Regions from separate parts of the Mesorhizobium sp. M1050 genome, predicted to be linked through region 2. Evidence: predicted binding sites of a transcription regulator. Region 2 holds the regulator's gene; each other region holds the start of a gene.

Region 1 (4,408 bases), on a different contig from region 2:
CGCCGCAGAATTTTTCGATCGCCTGCTCGATCGCCTGCTGCACCGAAGGCTGGTCCGCCTGGTGCTGCCAGCCGGCAAACAGGCTGCCGTCATATTCGATGTCGAGGCGAAAACGCGGCATGCTAGGGCAAGACGCCGAAAAGTGTGAAGCGGTTTTCGGACGACATCATGCTCGATCTCTTGGATTAGAGACGGATTCAGATTTCAGGTGGATTCGACCTGAAATCATCCGGCTCTAGGGCTGTTGCCGCCTACGCGGCGAGTGCCGAGCCGAAGGCCGACGCGTAGACCAGTTTGCCGGCTTCCGGAGCATCGCCCCAGGCCAATGCCTGCAGAGCCTCGCTTTGATACTCGCTCTCGAACTTTTCGGCGCGGGCGTGACTGTAGCCGAAACGGCTGTAATAGGCCGGATCGCCCAACACCACGGCCAGTGTCTCGCCGGTGTCCTTGAGGCGGATATGCGCCTCGCGGATCAGCGCGCCGCCGATACCGCTGCCATGGAACGAAGGCTCCACCGCCAACGGCGCCAGCGCCACGGCCGCGAAGTTCTTGCCGCCGCTTTCGACGAACAGCCGGGAAAACAGGATGTGGCCGACCACCTGGCCGTCTTCTTCCGCCACCAGTTCGGCGACGACGTCGCCGCCGGTCACCAGCGCGTCGACCAGCCCGGCCTCCGCCTGCTGGCCAAAAGCGTGCTCTTCGACGAGGCGAATGGCCTCGCGATCCCGCGGCGTCGCCGCGCGTATCGACATCATGCTCATGAGAATTTCATTCCTTTTTCGATCTTGGCCCCGCGCAGGAACTCCTGCGCGGCAGCAGGCCTTCCGCCCGCCCGTTGAACTTCGACCAGCCTGATCGCGCCTGCCCCGCAGGCGACAGTCAGCCGGTCATCGAGAATTCCTCCCGACTCGCCCAAATCTTCCGAAAGCGACAGGCCTTGCGATAGCGTCGAGCGAAGCAGTTTCAGCCGTTCCGGGCGGCCGCCAATTTCTATCTCCGACCAGGCGCCGGGAAAGGGCGACAAGCCACGAATATGATTGTGGACCTCGCTCGCCGGGCGAGTCCAGTCCACGCGCGTCTCGGATTTATCGACTTTCTTGGCGTAGGTCACCCCTTCCACCGCCTGGTCGGCAAATGTCAGCGTGTTCCTTTCCAGTCGGGCCAGCGCTTCCACCATCAGGGTTGCGCCGACGCTCATCAATCGATCGTGCAGATCGCCGGCTGTCATATCGGGCTCGATGGCGCATTTTTCAACCAATCCGACCGGACCGGTGTCCAGACCCTCTTCCATGCGCATCACCATCATGCCGGTTTCGCTGTCGCCGGACATGATGGCGCGCTGGATTGGTGCAGCCCCCCGCCAGCGCGGCAAAAGCGAGGCATGGCCGTTGATGCAGCCAAGCCGGGGCGCCTCCAGAACCGCCTTCGGCAGCAGCAGGCCGTAGGCGACCACCACGGCTACATCGGCCCGCAAGGCCCGGAAAGCGGCCTGCTCGGCCTCACCTTTGAGCGAAGTCGGTGTACGCGCCTCGATGCCCAGCCGCTCCGCTTCGCGCTGCACCGGCGACGGCGTCAGTTCCAGCCCGCGCCGTCCGGCGGCGCGCGGCGGCTGGGTGTAGACGGCTGCGACTTCATGTCCGGCCTCGGCGATGGCGCGCAACGTCGGCACCGAAAACTCCGGCGTGCCCATGAAGATGACGCGAAGGGGCATTTCCCCTATCCCACCAGCTTGCCCGGCGCCTTGTCTCTGGCGAGCTTCTTGAATTTCTTCACAACCATGTCGCGCTTCAGCTTCGAGATATGGTCGATAAACAAGACACCATTGAGGTGGTCGATCTCATGCTGCAGGCAGGTCGCCATCAGGCCCTCGGCCTCCATCTCCTGCAATTTGCCGTCACGGTCGAGATACTTGACCCGCACGGCGGCCGGGCGCTCGACCTCGGCATAATAGTCCGGGATCGACAGGCAGCCTTCCTCGTAGACGGACCGCGCATCGGCGCTCTCCAGGATTTCCGGGTTGATGAAGACGTGCGGCGCCGGCTCCTCGTCTTCCTTGGCGAGATCGATCACCAGCATGCGCAGCGGCTCGCCGATCTGGATTGCGGCCAGCCCGATGCCGGGCGCGTCATACATGGTCGCCAGCATGTCGTCGGCTAAATTGCGCAAAGGCGCGTCGACACGCTCCACCGGCTTGGAAACCTGGCGCAGGATGGGATCGGGAAGGATGATGAGCGGCTTGATCGGCATGGCGCTCCACCTAAGACCTCCAGCGAAAAGCGTCAACCGTTGCGCGCGAAGCTCGTTCACGTTTTGATCTGTGCGATCAGGGCGAATCGTTTATGCTGTCCACATGAATGATCTGAGCACCATCCTTTCGGAACCTGTCGCCCGGCTTGGCGCCACCACGATCACACTCGGCCATGCGCTGGCCTTCGGCGCCTTGCTGGTTCTCGGCCTGTTCGTGGCGCTCGTTGTCGCGCTGTGGCGGTCGGCCAAAGCGCGCGCAGTCGCTGCCGCCGAAGCCGCCGATCATGCCCGCGACGCCGAGGCGCGAATGGCCGGCATTCTGCAAAGCCAGGCCGAGATGCAGGGCCGCATGGGCGCCATCGCCGAAGTGTTCGGGGCGCGGCAAGCGGAATTGACGCAGTCGATCGGCCAGCGTCTCGATGCCATGACCGGCAGGCTCGGCCAGACCATGACCGAGCAGACGAAATCGACGCATGAAAGCCTGGCCAAATTGCAGGAGCGGCTGGCGATCATCGATGTCGCGCAAGGTAACATCCAGTCGCTCGCCGGCCAGGTCGTGCAGTTGCAGGCGATACTCTCCAACAAGCAGACGCGCGGCGCCTTCGGTCAGTCGCGCATGGAGGCGATCGTCGCCGACGGCCTGCCGCACGGCGCCTACGAATTCCAGGCGACGCTGTCGAACGGCAGCCGGCCCGACTGCCTGGTGAAGATGCCGAACGGCGCGCCGTCGCTTGCCATCGACGCCAAGTTTCCGCTGGAAGCCTGGAACGCCATCCGCGCCGCCGATGGCGCCGACCTGCAGAAGGTCGCCTCGCAGGCATTCCGCCGCGACATCGAGATCCATGTCCGCGATATCTCGGAAAAATACCTGATCCAGGGCGAGACCCAGGACACCGCCTTCATGTTCGTGCCTTCGGAATCGGTGTTCGCCGAGATCCATGAGAATTTCGAGGCGATCGTCCACAAGGCGCATCGCGCCCGTGTCGTCATCGTCTCGCCGTCGCTGCTGATGCTGTCGATCCAGGTTATTCAGGCGATCCTCAAGGACGCCCGCATGCGCGAACAGGCGCACCTGATCCAGGGCGAGGTCATCCGGCTGATGGAGGATGTTGCGCGTGTCGATGAGCGGGTGCGCAAGCTGCAGGTCCATTTCGGCCAGTCCGCCAAGGACATCGACGACATCCTGGTTTCTACTTCGAAGGTCACCAAGCGCGGCCAGAAGATCGAGGCGCTGGAGTTCGGCGCGCAGGCCGACGGCGAAGCCGCGGCGGACGCCGCGTCGCGGCCTCCCGCTGCAAAGGCTGACACGGGCGCTCGCGTTGCCGATTCGAAGACCGGGCAGCTCAGGCTGAGGGTCGTCGAAGGCGACGATTGAACAGCGCTACTGCTCCTCGACGGTGGTCATGTCCTGAAATTCCGGCAGCCAGTGCAATGCCGAGCGGTGCCAGTATTGCATCCGGGGAACCAGTTCATCGCGCTGCCTCGCCGTGCCGACCCGGATGCCATAGACTTTCGGCCCGTCGCCAACCGATGTGGCGTATAGATGCGAGCCGCACTCGCCGCAAAAGGCCTGCGCGCGCTTGGCGCCGCTCGATCCTGTCTTGATGTAGATTTTCGGCGTACCCTTGGTGATGCGGTAGTTGCTTTCGAGCGCCGGAACCGTCACGCGAAAAGCCGTGCCGGTCAGTTGCTGGCAGTCCGTGCAGTGGCAGATGTTCGTCTTTTCAGGATCGACCTCCGCCTCGTAGGTGATGGCGCCACAATGGCAGCCGCCGTCGATTTTCATCTTCGTTCCTCCAAAGTGTTGTTAATCTTAGCGAGGCAAGACCGTGAGGCAATGGCGCAACGCTAATCCGGCGCCGGATTGGATGCGGTCTCGATCAGCTTGCGCCGCTTTTCCCAGGTGCCGGTGGTCTGCGGCTTGACGAACAGCCGTGTGATCTCCGGCATCTCCTTCTGTAGCCGCGCCTCCAGGCGCTCCACACAGGCTTCGATCTCCGGCGCCGTCAGGTGATCCTCGAACTCGATGCTCAGCCCGGCAACGATCTCTGCCGGCCCCATATGGACGGTCAGAACGCCGTTCGCCCGCTGCACCGCCGGATCTTGTTGGGCGATCGCCAGCACCTGTCTCTGCACCTCGGGCGAGGCCGGCTCCCCGATC
Region 2 (4,408 bases):
TTTTCGCTGGCGGCGGAGCCGGACTTCGCAAAGCCTGTCGCAGTCGTCATCTTGGCCGGGCTCTGCGCGCTGGTCTCGCATTCCTGGCCGAAGACCCATCTGTGCATCATGGCGGCACTTTTGTGCACGCTCGGCCTGCTCGCCGCGAAGGTCGAGACATGGCGAGCCGGAACGCAGATGCTGGGCTCGGAAATCTCGACGCAAGTGACCGGCCGGGTCGTCTCGCTCGAACGCATGGAGAGCGGTCGCGTCCGGCTGACCATCGACGTGGCATCGACTGCAAGGCCGAAACTGCGCTATGCGCCGGAGCGGGTGCGGCTTTCGGCACGCAATATCCCGGCGGACATGACCGCCGGTTCCCTAATCACTGGATATGCCAAGCTGTTGCCGCCGACCGGGCCGGTGCGGCCGGACAGCTACGACTTCTCCTTCGACAGCTATTTCGCCGGCATCGGCGGCAGCGGTTTCTTTCTCGGCAATCCAAAACTTGTCGTCACCGAGGACGATAGCATGCCGCTGGCGGCCCGGCTTTCCTCGGGGATCGAAAAAGCCCGTGAAGCCATTGCCGATCACATCAGGGGCAGCGTCGGTGGCGCCGAAGGCGAGATCGCCGCGGCGCTGATCGTCGGCGTTCGCGCCGGCATTCCCGATGACGTGAACGAGGCGATGCGGCGTACCGGCATCTATCACATCATCTCCATTTCCGGACTGCACATGGCGCTGGTCGCTGGCACCATCATGGGTTTGCTGCGTGGCGCCTTCGCTCTGTTTCCGAATTTTTCCGCGCGTCGCCCGGTCAAGAAGTATGCTGCGGCCGCCGCACTGTTCTCGATCGCCGCCTATCTTGTCATCTCAGGCGTCGTCGTTGCCGCCGAGCGCAGTTTCATCATGCTGGCGGTGATGCTGATTGCCGTTCTGTTTGATCGGGCTGCGCTGACGATGCGCAATCTGGCGATCTCGGCGATCGCCGTCATCATGGTGTCGCCGCATGAAGTGGTCGGCCCGAGTTTTCAAATGTCGTTTGCCGCGACGGCCGCGCTGGTCGGCGCCTATGCCGGCTGGGCGGATCATCGTGCGGGGAAAGCGAGGCCACCGCCGCCAAAGCGATCCTTGCCCGGCTTCCTGACGCGAAAATTCCTGCTGGCGGCAGGCGGCCTTGCCATGACATCCATCATCGCCGGCAGCGCCACGGCGCTGTTTGCCATCTGGCATTTTCAGCGTGTGTCGCCGCTCAGCCTATTCGCCAACCTGGCCATCATGCCTATCGTAACAGTCGTGATGTTCCTGGCTGTCGCCAGCGCGCTGCTGATGCCATTCGGGTTTGACTGGCCGGCCCTCTATCTGATGGGCAAAGGCCTGACGGTGATGATCGCGATGTCCGGATGGATTTCCGAGCGTTCGCCAGTCGACGCAATCGGTTTGATTTCGCAGCAATCCGTCGTGCTGGTGACGATTGCCTTGGTCATCGCGACGATGGCGACCACATGGTTGCGGCTCGCAGCGCTTCCCTTCGCGCTTGCCGGCCTGTTGACCGTCTCGGATACGCGCGTACCTGACGTGCTGGTCTCGGAGGATGCAAGGCTGGTGGCGCTGCCGATTGGCGGCGGCGAACTCGCGGTCAGCCGGGCCAGGCCGAACGAATTCACCGTCGACAACTGGAAGCGTGCGCTGACATCCGAAAGCATTATCGCGCCGGAGGTGTTCGACGAAGGCGACGGGCAATTCGACGTCGAGGATGCGGCTGAAATGCCGCCGGGAGCGCCATTCTATTGCACATCAGGCGTTTGTCTCGCCAGGCATCCGTCCGGAGCTATCATTGCCTATGTCGAGGACCGAAAGGACACCTGGAAAGCCTGCGGCTTCGCCGACCTGATCGTCATCAACGACGCGACGGCCTATGACGCTTGTCACAACCCGCTGGTTCTCGTCATCACCAAACGGCAACTGGCTCGCAATGGCAGTGCTGCCGTCTTCTTCGATCGCCAGTCGGCGACCACGCCGGCAACGGTCAGCTTTGCGGTGGGTAGGCCCTACCGGCCTTGGCACGTGCAACGTAAGTTTTCGCGTGAGGCGAGGGGCCTGCCGCCCTTCAAGAGACCGGACAAGCCCGTCGTTAAACCGCAGCTGCCTCAGTAACGGCGGATCAGGCCGACAAGCTTGCCCTGCACCTTGACCCGGTCTGGTCCGAAAATCCGCGTCTCATAGGCCGGATTGGCGGCTTCGAGAGCAATCGAGGCACCCTTGCGGCGGAACCGCTTCAGCGTCGCTTCCTCTTCATCCACCAGCGCCACGATGATCTCGCCAGGGCTCGCCGTATCGGCGTTGCGGATGATGACGGTGTCGCCGTCGAAGATGCCGGCCTCGATCATCGAGTCGCCCTTGACCTCCAGCGCATAGTGCTCGCCTCCCATGATCATGTCCGGCGGCACCGAGATCGAATGGGTCTGGTGCTGGATGGCATCGATCGGCACACCGGCGGCGATGCGCCCCATCACAGGGATCGACACGGCGGAGACCACGTCGTCGTCATTGCCGGCTGAAGGCATCCGCGAAGACGTCGGCTTGATCTGCCGGCCAAGGCCGCCCTGGCCGACGCTGGCCTGACCAAGACTGCCCTGGATGACGCTTGGCGAGAATTTTTTTGCGGCGTTGAGGCCGGGCGCGATCGAATCCGGCAGCCGCAGCACTTCCAACGCGCGTGCCCGGTTGGGCAGCCGGCGAATGAAGCCGCGCTCTTCCAGTGCCGTGATCAAACGATGAATCCCGGATTTGGAGGCAAGGTCGAGCGCCTCCTTCATCTCGTCGAAGGATGGCGGAATGCCGCTTTCCTTCAGGCGTTCATGAATGAACATCAGCAGTTCGTGTTGCTTGCGTGTCAGCATGGCGGCCCCCAGGGTACCTAAAAACCAGAATCAGAAAACAAACCCAGAACAAACACTATATGTTCCAGTTGTGTTCTGCAACCGTTTAAAGTTTAATGAATCTGTTAAGGCCGCTGAAATTATTTGGCGCGCGCCAGCGCGCTTGGGTGATCACGGCATGCCGTCACAAGGCGCTTTCCGGCATTGAAATTGTTATGGTTAATGGGCTGCCGCCCATCGTTGGCCCAAGCTTTGGCATGAGCTGCCCATGGATCCGCGACGGGGCATTTCCAGCCTTCCATGCGTTCGTCTGCCGTGAACGAAACGAAGCCAAAATGCCAACCTTGGTTAATTTGTTGATGCCAGTGTTGGCCAGCAGCGGCAACCGGATTTGTGCACTGGAAATTCGTCCCTCCATCATCCGACCAAGAGGCAACGATGCGACAACAGTTGGGACGACTGCGTCAGGTCACGGCCTCCTTGACGGCGAAACGCTGGTCCTTCCATGCATCCGTTCGCAGAATGTCTTCCAGCACCTCGACCGCCAGCCACACGTCCTTGTAGCCGACATAGAGCGGCGTAAATCCGAAACGGATGGTTGACGGCGCGCGGAAGTCACCGATCACTCCGCGCTCGATCAGCGCCCGCATGATTTGATAGCCATGATCGTGAACGAACGACACCTGGCTGCCGCGCCTGGTCGCGTCGCGGGTGCTCTCCAGCGTGAGGCCATAGGCGCCGCACTTCGCTTCGACGAGCTGGATGAACAGTTCGGTCAGCGCGACGCTTTTCTTTCGCAATGCCGCCACGTCGACGTCGTTCCAGATTGCGAGCGCACCTTTGAGCGCCCGCATCGACAGGACCGGCTGCGTGCCGCACAGAAAGCGGCGGATACCGGTGCCGGCAACATAGCCTCGTTCGAAGGCAAAGGGCCGTGCATGCCCCCACCAGCCGCTGAGCGGCTGGCTGATCGCGCCGTGGTGGCGTTGCGCGGCATAGATGAAGGCCGGCGCGCCTGGACCGCCGTTGAGGTACTTGTAGGTGCAGCCGACAGCGAAATCGGCTTTTGCATGATCGAGCTCGACTGGCAGAGCGCCAGCGGTGTGGCATAGATCCCAGACGATCAGCACTCCGGCCGCATGAGCTATGCGCGTCAGCGCCGCCATGTCGCGCAGTTCACCCGATTTGTAATTGACGTGGTTGACCAGCACCACCGCGACGCTTTCGTCGATCAGCTCTTCGATGGTTGGCGCGTCGACGCCCGCGAGGCGCAGAAGGACCCCATCCCGGGTCGAGGCAACGCCTTCGGCGATGTAGAGGTCGGTGGGAAAACTGTCAGCCTCGGCGACGATGGCCGATCGGCCGGGCCGCATCTCCATCGCGGCATGTAGCACCTTGTAGATGTTGATCGACGTCGTGTCGCAGACAACAGTCTGTCCGGCTGCGGCCCCGATCAAGCGTCCGAGCTGGTCGCCGAGTTCGATCGGCATCTCGAACCATCCGGCTGTATTCCAGGCCCGAATGAGATCCTTGGCCCATTCCTCGGT
Region 3 (4,408 bases), on a different contig from region 2:
AGGAAGTTTCGAAAATACGAGATTGATCACCACTTCCACACCTACCAAACTTGCCAATGCAACGAAGTTGATAACGAACGCGATGGTACCGAACAGGCCCGCACGCCGGCCAAACGCAAGAAACAGGCCTACGACAAGACCAAGCGCCAATATCTCGGCGACTGGCGCGAGAAGTTGCGTCAGATCGGTGGTTGCGATGAGCGCACTGCGTTTAGCCGCGTTGACCAGAAGAATAAGCGCGCTTCCCACCCCGGCGACGGAGGCAAGCCGATAAAGCTTGGCGCTGTGCGCAGCCGCGCTCAACTGGACACTCGCGGAATTCTCCTCGTGCTGGGGTTCTTCGGCTGGCCTCTGAAGCGAAATGAGCGATTGCAGACGGCGCGGTTCGGCGGTTCTGGCGAACATGTTCGTCTCCTCATATGGGAAAACGGCAGCCGCGAAGACCGCAGGCCTGTTCCGATCCCAGTTGTAATCACTGATTACATGCTCTTGCCTGCGTTGTAAACGCTGATTACATTAATCGCGGATCGTGCTACAGACGCGTGAAGCAGCTCTACGGAACGAAGGAAAAGGGATGGCAAAAGCCAAGGCGCCTCGCCGCACCAGCTACCACCATGGCAATTTGCGGGACGCGCTGATCGATGCTGCAATTCAACTTGTCGAGGAAGGCGGCCCTTACCATGTGAGCGTGCGCGAAGCCGCAAAGCGGGCCGGCGTTTCCCCCGGCGCCCCCTTCCGGCATTTTCAATCGAAAACAGCGCTGCTGACCGCGGTAGCCGAACAGGCCATGAGCAGGCTGGCAGAGGCCGTGGCCGATGCACTTTCAGAAGTCGACAGCGCAGATCCCATCGTGGCCTTCGAAGCAATCGGACAAGGCTATCTGGAATGGGCGATCGCCAATCCCACGCATTTCCAGGTCATCAGTTCCCGAACGCTGATTGATTTCGACGGGTCGGACAGTCTTCGCGGACAGAATGAGGCCATTCGCCGGAAGATGATCGACCTGCTGACCCAAGCACAACAACAGGGTAAGCTGGCTGCGAACGCAGACTTCGATCATCTGGTTCTTGCCGCTCGTGCATTTGTCTATGGCTTGGCACGAATGGTGGTTGATGGTCATTTTTCGCAGTGGCATCCGTCCGAGCCGCCATCGCTCGCCCTGCGGAAGGCGCTGCATCTTTTCATCAGCCGGATGACCAACCTCTCTGAAGCGAAATCTTAGAAGCCTTTGCCGCCGCTGAGTTCTGGATCGACTTGAGTGGAGTGGACATTTCACGCGGCTAGGAACCAGTTACTCGGCCGCCTCTTCGATCTTCTCCATGTCGTCATCGGACAGCCCAAAATGATGGCCGATCTCGTGGATCAGCACGTGGGTGACGATGTCGCCCAGCGTTTCCTCGTTCTCGGACCAGTAGTCGAGGATGGCGCGGCGGTAGAGCGTGATGCGGTTCGGGCCTTCGCCGGTCTGCGGATTCCAGCGCTCGGCGATGCCGCGTCCTTCGAACAGGCCGAGCAGGTCGAAGGGCGTCTCCAGCGACAGATCGTCCATGATCTCGTCGGTCGGGAATTCGGCGATCTGGATGACGATCTCGCCGGTCAGCTTGCGAAAATCCTCCGGCAGATGGGCATAGGCCTCCAGCGCCAGGAACTCCATTTCGTCCATCGAGGGCGAGAGTTCGTCGTGCCAGGTGCGGGTCTTGTAGATGCGGGCCATGCTTTGTCCTTTGATCCGGGCATATAGGCTTTCGCACCGGAATCGGCAAATGAACGGGCTGATGCGCCTGCACCATCAGGTGGAGAGGAATAAATTCCCCATGACTCCGCTTGACTCTTCCGGCACCCTCTGGAATCTATAGGGAACATAACAGGAACAATTGTGAGTGGAAGCTGACCGTCATGGCGATGACCGCCGTGGCGCGGGAAACTGTTTTTGCCCTGCGCCGCCAGATCGCGAAAATCGAGGGAACGCTGCCCGAGCGCCTGCAGGCGCCGGCCGCAGCGACCCCTGATGCTGACGCCAAAACCGATGTCACGCCCAATACCGATCTCACAATCGTCCGACGTGGCATTGCCGCGGCTTTGCCGGATGCGTACCTGCCCACCGGCGTCGAGCGTCTCGATGCCGCCCTGAGCGGCGGCCTGCCGAAGGCAGCCCTGAGCGAAATCCATGGCACGCAAACCCGCGATGCCGGGGCCGTCGCCGGCTTCGCCCTGTCGCTCACCAGCCTGATCCTCAAGCAGGCGCAAGGGCTGCCGGTGCTGTGGATCGGCACCACGGAAATCTTCCGCGAAGCCGGCTTTCCCTACGCCAGGGGGCTTCATGCCTCGTTCGGCATCCAGCCGGAACAATTGCTGTTTTCCGAGGCGCCAAAACTCGTCGATGCGCTGTGGGTCGCCGAGGAGGCGGCCCGGATGACGGCGCTCGCCGCCGTCATCCTGGAAATTCGCGGCAATCCGCAGCGGCTGGACCTGACCGCGACGCGCCGGCTGCATGCGCGGGCGCAAGGTGCCGGCCGGCCGGTGTTCCTGCTGCGGCAGGCGGCAGAGCCCGAACCGACGGCGGCCCCCGTCCGTCTCATCGTAGCGTCGGCGCCGGCGGTACCGCGCGACACCATCGCCGGGCCGCTCGCCGGCTCGATCGGCCACCCGGCCTTCACCCTCACCATCGGCAAGAGCCGCACGGCCCTGCCTGGACAATTCACACTGGAGTGGAACCCCGATGAACGCGCATTCGACGAAAGAGCGGGCGACGATAGAAGGGGCGAAGAGAGAGGCCGGACAAAGAATCCTGTCCCTCTGGTTTCCCTATCTGGCGGTGGAACGGATCCTGCGGCAGCGTCTGGGGCGGTCCTGGCGTTCCCGGCCGTCGGATCACCTGCCGCCGTCTCGCCCACCGCTCGTGATCAGCCATCGCGACCGCAACGCGCAACGCATCTCGGCCCTCGACGAGCGGGCTGAGGCGCTGCACCTGAAGCGCGACATGGGCATTGCCGATGCGCGCGCCATGCATCCGTCGATCGACATCGTCGAGGCCGATCCGGAGGCCGACCGCCGCCTGCTCGAAGGCCTTGCCGACTGGTGCGACCGCTACACCCCGCTGGTGGCGCTGGACGGGGCGGACGGCCTGTTTCTCGACGTCACCGGCTGCACCCATCTGTTCGGCGGCGAACGCGCCATGCTGGACAATATCCTGTCGCGCTTCTTCCATCAGGGGTTTGACGTCCGCGCCGGGCTTGCCGCGACACCGGGTGCGGCCTGGGCGGCGGCACGGTTTGCCGGCGACCGCATCGTCGATGGCGGCGAGGAGGAAGCGCTGCTCGCACCCCTGCCGCTGGCCGCGCTGCGCATCGAGCCGGCGACCCGCGCCAGCCTGGAAAGCGTCGGCCTGCGCACGGCGGGCGCCGTCATGGCGGCACCGCGCGCGCCGCTCGCCCGCCGCTTCGGCGCCTTGCTGCTCTTGCGCCTCGACCAGGCGCTTGGCCGTCTCGACGAGGCGGTGTCGCCGCGCCTTCCCGTCGCGCCGCTTTCGGTCGAACGCCATCTGGCCGAGCCCGTCACCCTGACCGAGGACATTGAACGTCTGGTGGGCATGCTGGCGACGACCTTGAAAATCGACCTCGAGCGCCGCGGCGAGGGCGCCAGGGCGCTGGCGCTGCTGCTCTTTCGCGTCGACGGCGCCGTCAGCCGCATCGCCATCGGCACCTCGCGGCCGATGCGCGAGCCCCGGCTGATCCAGAAATTGTTCCACGAGCGGCTGGCGGCGCTCGAACAGGATATCGATGCCGGCTATGGCTTCGATCTGGTGCGGCTTTCGGTGCTGACATCAGCCGTTTTCGACATGCAGCAGGCCGACCTTGCCGGCGAGGTGATCGACGACGGCGCCGATATCGCGCTGTTTGCCGACCGCATCCGCGCCCGGCTCGGCGATGGCGCGGTCCTGCAGCCGGTTGCCGTCGAAAGCCATCTGCCGGAGCGCGCCGTCGCCACGATCCCCTTCACCGAAGCGCCGCGCCGGACCACGCCGCCGAAGAGGCCGGACAGGCTGCAGGCGCCGAAAACCATCTTCCCGCCGGAACGGCCGATCCGGCTGTTCCGCTCGCCCGAACCCATCGATGTGCCGGCCACCGAAATGCCGGAGGGACCGCCACTGAACTTCCGCTGGCGGCGCGCGCTCTACCGAGTGACGCGAGCCGAGGGGCCGGAGCGCATCGCGGCGGAATGGTGGCGCGAGACGCCAGGCGACGAAGCGGCATCGACACGCGACTATTTCCGCATCGAGGATGCCGACGGCCGCCGCTACTGGCTCTACCGTCAAGGCCTTTACGGCGGCGCCTCGCAGGTCCCGCCGCGCTGGTTCCTGCATGGTGTCTTCGCATGAACGCGCTGACCGTCATTCCCTATGCCGAGT

The links. Region 2 encodes LexA, which represses DNA repair genes until DNA is damaged. Its sites were predicted from a motif close to TGTTCNNNNTGTGTTCNG; they were not measured.
Region 1: a site for LexA is predicted at 2,301-2,318, ahead of NKH57_RS03560 (DNA recombination protein RmuC). Genes of this name have one in related genera too.
Region 3: a site for LexA is predicted at 1,856-1,873, ahead of NKH57_RS03295 (ImuA family protein). Genes of this name have one in related genera too.

What each region holds. Positions count from the first base shown of each region.
Region 1 covers NZ_JAMYMV010000004.1:45,578-49,985, reverse strand. The annotation lists gene truA (tRNA pseudouridine(38-40) synthase TruA) at 1-121, opposite strand, end outside; gene NKH57_RS03575 (GNAT family N-acetyltransferase) at 252-761, opposite strand; gene fmt (methionyl-tRNA formyltransferase) at 758-1,711, opposite strand; gene def (peptide deformylase) at 1,717-2,247, opposite strand; gene NKH57_RS03560 (DNA recombination protein RmuC) at 2,351-3,622, shown strand; gene NKH57_RS03555 (GFA family protein) at 3,629-4,033, opposite strand; gene NKH57_RS03550 (cation diffusion facilitator family transporter) at 4,096-4,408, opposite strand, start outside.
Region 2 covers NZ_JAMYMV010000065.1:23,926-28,333, reverse strand. The annotation lists gene NKH57_RS26840 (ComEC/Rec2 family competence protein) at 1-2,136, shown strand, start outside; gene lexA (transcriptional repressor LexA) at 2,130-2,882, opposite strand; gene kynU (kynureninase) at 3,326-4,408, opposite strand, start outside.
Region 3 covers NZ_JAMYMV010000003.1:197,962-202,369, forward strand. The annotation lists gene NKH57_RS03280 (hypothetical protein) at 1-405, opposite strand, end outside; gene NKH57_RS03285 (TetR/AcrR family transcriptional regulator) at 575-1,222, shown strand; gene NKH57_RS03290 (metallopeptidase family protein) at 1,292-1,714, opposite strand; gene NKH57_RS03295 (ImuA family protein) at 1,897-2,958, shown strand; gene NKH57_RS03300 (DUF6504 family protein) at 2,900-4,378, shown strand; gene NKH57_RS03305 (error-prone DNA polymerase) at 4,375-4,408, shown strand, end outside.